3 regions of the Streptomyces sp. NPDC059092 genome follow, and region 3 is predicted to be linked to each of the others. Evidence: riboswitches for the same ligand, from Rfam matches in the RefSeq annotation. Region 3 holds a riboswitch; each other region holds the start of a gene.
What was found. A riboswitch is a leader RNA that binds a small molecule or an ion and turns the genes downstream of it on or off. The one in region 3 is predicted to bind cyclic di-AMP.
Positions count from the first base shown of each region.

Region 1: linked by a shared signal. The riboswitch ahead of ACFXPL_RS12470 (transglycosylase SLT domain-containing protein) and the one ahead of ACFXPL_RS32330 (transglycosylase family protein) in region 3 are both predicted to bind cyclic di-AMP.
Region 2: linked by a shared signal. The riboswitch ahead of ACFXPL_RS12260 (C40 family peptidase) and the one ahead of ACFXPL_RS32330 (transglycosylase family protein) in region 3 are both predicted to bind cyclic di-AMP.

Region 1 is NZ_JBHZEJ010000016.1:22,423-24,679, reverse strand. It holds gene ACFXPL_RS12475 (enolase C-terminal domain-like protein) at 1-421, shown strand, start outside; cyclic di-AMP (ydaO/yuaA leader) riboswitch at 977-1,141, shown strand; gene ACFXPL_RS12470 (transglycosylase SLT domain-containing protein) at 1,146-1,925, shown strand; gene ACFXPL_RS12465 (amino acid permease) at 2,053-2,257, opposite strand, start outside.
Region 2 is NZ_JBHZEJ010000015.1:100,555-102,811, reverse strand. It holds gene pcrA (DNA helicase PcrA) at 1-472, opposite strand, end outside; cyclic di-AMP (ydaO/yuaA leader) riboswitch at 753-927, shown strand; gene ACFXPL_RS12260 (C40 family peptidase) at 926-2,209, shown strand.
Region 3 is NZ_JBHZEJ010000081.1:8,851-11,107, forward strand. It holds gene eno (phosphopyruvate hydratase) at 1-144, opposite strand, end outside; gene ACFXPL_RS32330 (transglycosylase family protein) at 417-1,163, opposite strand; cyclic di-AMP (ydaO/yuaA leader) riboswitch at 1,169-1,341, opposite strand; gene ACFXPL_RS32335 (transglycosylase family protein) at 2,142-2,257, opposite strand, start outside.

The DNA.
Region 1 (2,257 bases), on a different contig from region 3:
CTCCATCCCGCTCGCGGACCCGCACTTCTGGACGATGCAGGGGTCGGTGCGGGTGGCCCAGCTCTGCCATGAGACCGGCCTGACGTGGGGCTGCCACTCCAACAATCACTTCGACATCTCGCTGGCCATGATGGCCCACTGCGGGGCCGCGGCCCCGGGTGAGTACAACGCCCTCGACACCCACTGGATCTGGCAGGAGGGCCTGGAGCGGCTGACCGTGGAGCCCCCGCGGATCGTCGGCGGCGAGGTCACGGTCGACGACACTCCGGGTCTCGGCGTCGAACTCGACATGGACCGGCTCCTCGCGGCCCACGAGTTGTATGTGGAGAAGAACCTTTCCGGCCGGGACGACGCCGCGGCGATGCGTTTCCTGGTGGGTAACTGGGAGTTCGACAGTAAGCGTCCCTGCCTGGTGAGGTGAGGCGGGGCAAGGTGAGGGGGCCGTTCCGTTCGGGCCCCCTTTGCCACGCTCATGACCGACCTCTACGACGACGGCCGGAAGATATCGCGGAAAGCGTGGAGGAAGGCATCGGGAGGCGCCGCGTGATGCGACAGGCCGTCACCACGGCGAATCCCCGGGCGAATTCGGTGACGTCCCGAGTCAATTCCCGCGACATGTTCCCAGTTGTCGGAGCGTCGGGTGAGGGGGCGAGGGGGCACGCTCATCCACGTGTGCCCAATAAGGGCGTTTTGTCCCTCTTTACCGTTAAGTGAATATAGGTAGTGTTGGGCGTTCTTGACGCCTTAAAGGTCTTTTGCCTGTCCGATTATTCCGTTACGTTCGTGACGTGCGTCACTGCCGCGTCGGCCGACGGCTGGGGCGAGGTGGGCGTTTTCTCTCGCGAGAGAGGAAAGTTGAGTTCCCGGGACGGCATCGAAGGGGCTATTGCACCGAAAATTCGGAACTTGTGCCGTCCTGATATCTCGCTTACGTTCTCGTCCATCCGGATGGAACGCCCAATCCTGCCGCTGTCCGGAAACCCAGACACCTATCCGTCAGAAGGCAGGAGCGGGGGACCCAGGTAAGTCGCCGGTCCGGATCTTCCGGAACGGCTTGGGGTGAAGCCGTACGCATCGCCGTACGGCCGGACATCTCCAGTCCGAACCCGACAGCTCACCTCGCAGGCGACGGAGAGGAATTCGTCGTGCCCAGAAACGCCAAGCACCGCCGTCCCAGAACTGGCTCGATCGCCCGACGCCTCGTCGCGGTGGGCACCGGGGGCGCCGCCCTCGCGATTCCGCTGGTCTCCGCGGCCACCGCCCAGGCGGCGACCCCGGCTACGGGATACGTCAGCGCCGCCAAGGTCGCGGAGGCTCCCGCCGCCGTGCAGAAGGCCACCACGTACGTCGTGGTCTCGGGCGACTCCCTGTCCAAGATCGCGCACGCGCACTCGGTCAGCGGCGGCTGGAAGAAGCTCTACGCGGACAACCGGAGCGCCGTCGGGGCCAACCCGTCGCACATCCACCCCGGCCTGAAGCTGGCCCTCAAGGGGAAGACGGCGGCCACCGCCACCAAGTCGGCCACCGCCGCCAAGCCGGCCGTCGAGGCGAGCACGAAGTCCGCCACGACCGGCTCCGTCACCCAGGCCGCCGTGAAGACGTACGACAACAACCTGGACGGCTGGATCCGCGAGTCGCTGGACGTCATGGCCCAGCACGGGATCCCCGGCACCTACGAGGGCATCCACCGCAACGTGATGCGTGAGTCCTCGGGCGACCCGAACGCCATCAACAACTGGGACATCAACGCCCAGAACGGCGTCCCGTCCAAGGGGCTGCTCCAGGTCATCGCCCCGACGTTCCAGGCGTACCACGTGCCCGGCACCTCGACGGACAGCTACGACCCGGTCGCCAACATCACGGCCGCGTGCAACTACGCCGCCGCCAGGTACGGCTCGATCGACAACGTGAACGGTCCTTACTGAGCGGACCCGCGCCGCCCCGACGGGCGGCGAACACACCGGGCCCCGGCCCCGCCGTCCAGCGACGGCGGAGCCGGGGCCCGTCCCTGTGCGCGCGCCCACACCCAGTCGCCGTGCGCGCCCTCCCACATCACACACGCCGCGCGCGCAGCTCCCGTATCCCCGCCACCGCCAGGACCAGCGCCGTCGCGCCCAGGGACCACAGGAGCTGCGGGCGGGCCGTGTCGTCGCTGAGCATCAGGACGAACACCGTCCCCATCGCGGCGAGCGTCACCCAGGTCAGGCCGGGGAAGAGCCACATCCGCAGGACCAGGCGCTCGGGTGCCTCCCGCTCG
Region 2 (2,257 bases), on a different contig from region 3:
GCACGCAGGCGCTGTGGAAGGTCAGCACCCACATCGCCTGGGCGCGCGGGCCGACGAGCTGAGCGACGCGCTCCTTCATCTCGCCCGCGGCCTTGTTGGTGAAGGTGATCGCCAGTATCTCGCCGGGGTGGACGCTGCGGGTGCCGAGCAGATGCGCGATCCGGTGGGTCAGCACCCGGGTCTTGCCGGATCCGGCCCCGGCGACGATGAGCAGCGGCGATCCCGTGTGCACGACGGCCGCGCCCTGCTCCTCGTTCAGCCCTTCGAGGAGCGCGGCGGGGTCGATGACCGTACGGGGCGCGCCGTCGCGGTGGTACGGATCCCGGGCCGGGGGCACGTCGTACGCCCCCTGGAACAGGTCGTCGGGCACCTGTTCCGGGGCGTGCTCGTCCTGCTCCTCGGGCGGCGGGGGGTGCTCGTCACCGGAGGGCTGGAGGTCGGCCAGGAAGCTGTCGTCAAAGAGGCTGCTCATCGCTTAACGAGTCTAGGCCGCCGCACTGACAGTCGGCGCCCGACCGGGAAAGCCGGCCGGGGAAGTCGGCCCGGTGAGCGGCGCCGGTAAACCGGAGGGTCCCGGCTCACATACGGAGCGTAACGCTATACCCCGCATTGAGGCTCGTTGCACTCCCTACGAGCAAATGGTCACAGAAATGTATCGGGCATATCGGCCATCCACCTTCACATCAGCGCCACATTTTGGCTAGCGTGCTCGATCAGGCAGCCCGTACCCTTGATGGCGATCCGCGCCGAGCGGGCGGCCCACGCCGAATCCGGGCTTTCCGTAAGGAAGTTCGGAACCGGGGACCCACTCTGCACGACCGGGGTGAATCGGGCCGTACGTTCGCCGTACACGCAAGGCCCGTAGGGCAGCCTTCCGTTCCGCCCGAACCCGACAGCTAACCCGGTAGGCGGTCCACGGAAGGAGATGCCGAACTTGGCGTCGCATCGCAAGTCGCGCAGCCGTAGCGGAGTACGCCCCGACTCCCCCGCGGTCGGAGTGACGACGGCCGCCATCGCCTCGGTCACGCTGCTGTCGACGCAAAGCGCGGACGCCGCGCCCGCGGAAGCCAAACCGTCGGTCGAAGAGGTGCAGAAGAAGGTCGACGCCCTGTACCGCCAGGCCGGTGGAGAGACGCGGACGTCCAGCAAGGCGAAGGAGACGACGGCCAAGCAGAAGCGCACGGTCGACCGGGTCATCGAGGGCGTCGCCAAGAGCGCGGACAAGCTGAACGAGGCCCGCCGTACGCTCGGTTCCTACGCGGCCGCGCAGTCCGGGGAAGGCACGGGCACCCCCGCGGCCGCCCCCGCCATGCCTGCCATGCCTGCCACCGCCCCTGCGGTGCCTGCCGCCGCTCCCGCCGCCGTGCTGTTCGCGGACGGCCCGCAGACGTACGCCGAACAGGCGGGGACGACGGAGCAGCCGGCCGACCGTCAGCAGAGCCCCGTCGCCGACTACCCGGCGGCCGGGGCGGACCCGCGTATTCCGGAGTCGCCGGACGAGTCCCAGGAGTCCTTGCGAACCAGCAAGGAGCAGATCCAGAAGAAGCTCGCCGCGGCCCGCTCGCTGCTGGCGCGACTCACCGCGGAGGAGCAGGCGCGGCTGGCCGCGCTGGAACGCAAGCAGGAAGAGGCGGCCCGCCGCGCCGCGGAGGCCAAGGCCAAGGCGGAGGCCCGCGACAAGGCGGAGGCCGAAGCCGAGGCGGAGCGCCGCCGTGAGGCGGGGCCGTCCCAGCCCCAGGTCCCGTCGGCCGAGGTGGGCACGGGCACGGACGCGGCCACGATCGCACGTGCGAACGCGGGAACGAGCGGCGGCACCGGTCTGGATGCCGTGACCGTCGGTGACACCGCCGGCACCTACGCGGCCAAGGCGGCGAAGGTGCTCGCCTTCGCCGGCGCCCAGATCGGCAAGCCGTACGTCTGGGGTGCCTCGGGTCCGAGTTCGTACGACTGCTCGGGCCTGACCCAGGCGGCGTGGAAGGCGGCCGGCGTCGAGCTGCCGCGCACCACCGGCGCCCAGGTGAACACCGGCACGCGCGTCACCACCGACGACCTGCTCCCCGGCGACCTGGTCTTCTTCTACGACGACATCAGCCACGCCGGGATCTACATCGGCGACGGCATGATGATCCACGCGCCCAAGCCGGGCGCGAACGTACGCGAGGAATCGATCTACTACATGCCGATCTACGGCAGCGTACGCCCGGCCTGATCCGCAGTCCGGTCCTGTAGGACCGCTTTAGATCTGTCGGATTCTCAG
Region 3 (2,257 bases):
GAACGCACCGGTGGAGGCACCGGAGGGGACGGCAGCACGACCCGTGCTGCCGTCGTCGAGGCCGACCTCGACCTCGACCGTGGGGTTGCCACGGGAGTCGAGGATTTCCCGGGCTACGACGACGTCGATGGACGGCACGAGCATCTCCTTCTGGGATGTGACGCGTGGGTGCAGGGTCTCTTGGCCTTGCGCCATGAGCCTAACCGGCTCCGGGTCATCGGCCAGCCGGTGCCCGCCCCCTAAGACGCTCCCGCCCGTACGGACCGCCCGTACGGACCGTTCGTACGGACCGTTCGTACGGACCGTTCGTACGGACCGCCGCTACCGGCCGGTAGCGGGACCGGTGACGGCGAGCGGCGGATACGGGGCCCGACCCGGCGCGTACGGGGGTGACGCGCCGGGCCGGGGAGAACGGGTCAGCTCAGGTGGAGCTGCTGACCCGGGTAGATGACGTCCGCGTCGGGGACGATGTCCTTGTTCAGGTCGAAGACCTTCTCCCAGCCACCCTTGACCTTCTGGGCGGTGGCGATCTTGGAGAGGGTGTCGCCGGACTTGACCTTGTACTCGCCGTCACCCTTCTTGATCGTGGTGGGACGGCTCTGGCCGCGCGAGGCCGGCTGCGCCTCGTCACGGCTCGACTGCTGCGGCTGCGCCTGCTGGCTCGGGGCGGACTTCTGCGTACCGGAGTTGCTGGAGCCGCCGGAGTTGCTGGAGCTGCCCGAGTTGCTGGAGCTGGAGGAACCGGAGTCGGAACCGGAACCGGAGCCGGTCGAGCCGCCGCCGTTCGAGGCGCCGGAGAGGTTCACGCCGCAGTTCGGCCAGGCGCCCTTGCCCTGGCCCGCGAGGACCTTCTCGGCGACGGCTATCTGCTGCGACTTGGATGCCTGGTCGGCGCGCTGGGCGTAGGAGGTGCCGCCGTACGCGGCCCAGGTGGAGGGGGTGAACTGCAGGCCGCCGTAGAAGCCGTTACCCGTGTTGATCGACCAGTTGCCGCCGGACTCGCACTGGGCGACCTGGTCCCACTCGGAGGTGGTGGCGGCGGAGGCGGCGGTGGCACCGAGCAGGGGGGCCGCGACGGCGGCACCGGTGATCCCGGCGAGCGTCACGTAGCGAACGGCCTTGGACGGGCGACGGTGCTTGGCCTTGCTGGAACGCAGCTGCATGGAACACATCTCCTCACCGACGCCTACGAGGTGAGCTGTCGGGTTCGGGCCAATGAGTTGCCCGGCCGCGTGCTTGCACACGCGGCTTCACCCCAAGCCGGCCTCCAGCCGTCTCTCGACGGCCGGGCCCGGCACAAACCTTTGGGTCCCCCGCTCCTGCCTTCGGCGCTTGAAGCGACGATTACTCCCCCCGACCGACGGCAGGATTCGGCGTGACGGTCGACGAGGCCCGCGGTGCGAGCGGTTCAGACCGTAATCACAGCCCTGCCCGTTGTTCAAAGGAGCACATCCCGGAAAAAACGCCCTTACCTCCCCCGGCGGACAATACGTTTCCGCAGGTGAGAACCGGATTGACCCAACCCCCGGGGAGAAGAGCCCGAGTTGCGGCGAAGAGACCCTTGTCTCACTTGCACAGAAGTGGACATACGGTCGCTAACTGACCGTGTTCCGCCCGGAGATCGGAGGCGCTGGCCAGGACGGACGCAGCCGAAGAGACGTCAACGGGGCCCCGTTCAACGGCACTCGCCCGCGCCCGCCCCGGAGCCGCCCGCTCCGGTCGCGGGGCGGCCGACGCGGGTTGCCGGACCCGTCGGAACCGTGGCCGCCGGAGCCGTCCGCCCGGGGCGCCGAAACCGGCCGCTCCGACCCCGAAAGCGGCGGCTCCAGCCCCGGAACCAGGCGTTCCTGCCCTGGAATCAGACGCTCCGGTCGCCGGGGAACACACACCGGTGCCGAAGCCGCCCGCGGCCGTCGTCGGCACCGTGGGCGCCGGAGCCGGGAGGCCAGGGACCGGGGGGCCGGGGACCGGGAGCCGGCGGCCGGGGACCGGGGGCGCCGGAACCGGGGGCCCGGGGCGCCGGAGCAGCCCGCTCCGGACCCGGGACCGCTCTCCCCGGTCGCCGGAGCCGCAGGCCGCCAACGCCGGAACCGGCGGCTCCGGTCATCGGAACCGCCGGCCCCTGGCCTCGCGCGGGTGGCTCAGACCCAGCCGCCGACGACCTTCTGCCCGCCGGTCGCCAGGGTGAGGTGGCCGCCGACCGTGGTGACGACCCTCTCCACCTCGCGCTCCACGCCCTCCGTGAGCCTGCCCCCGT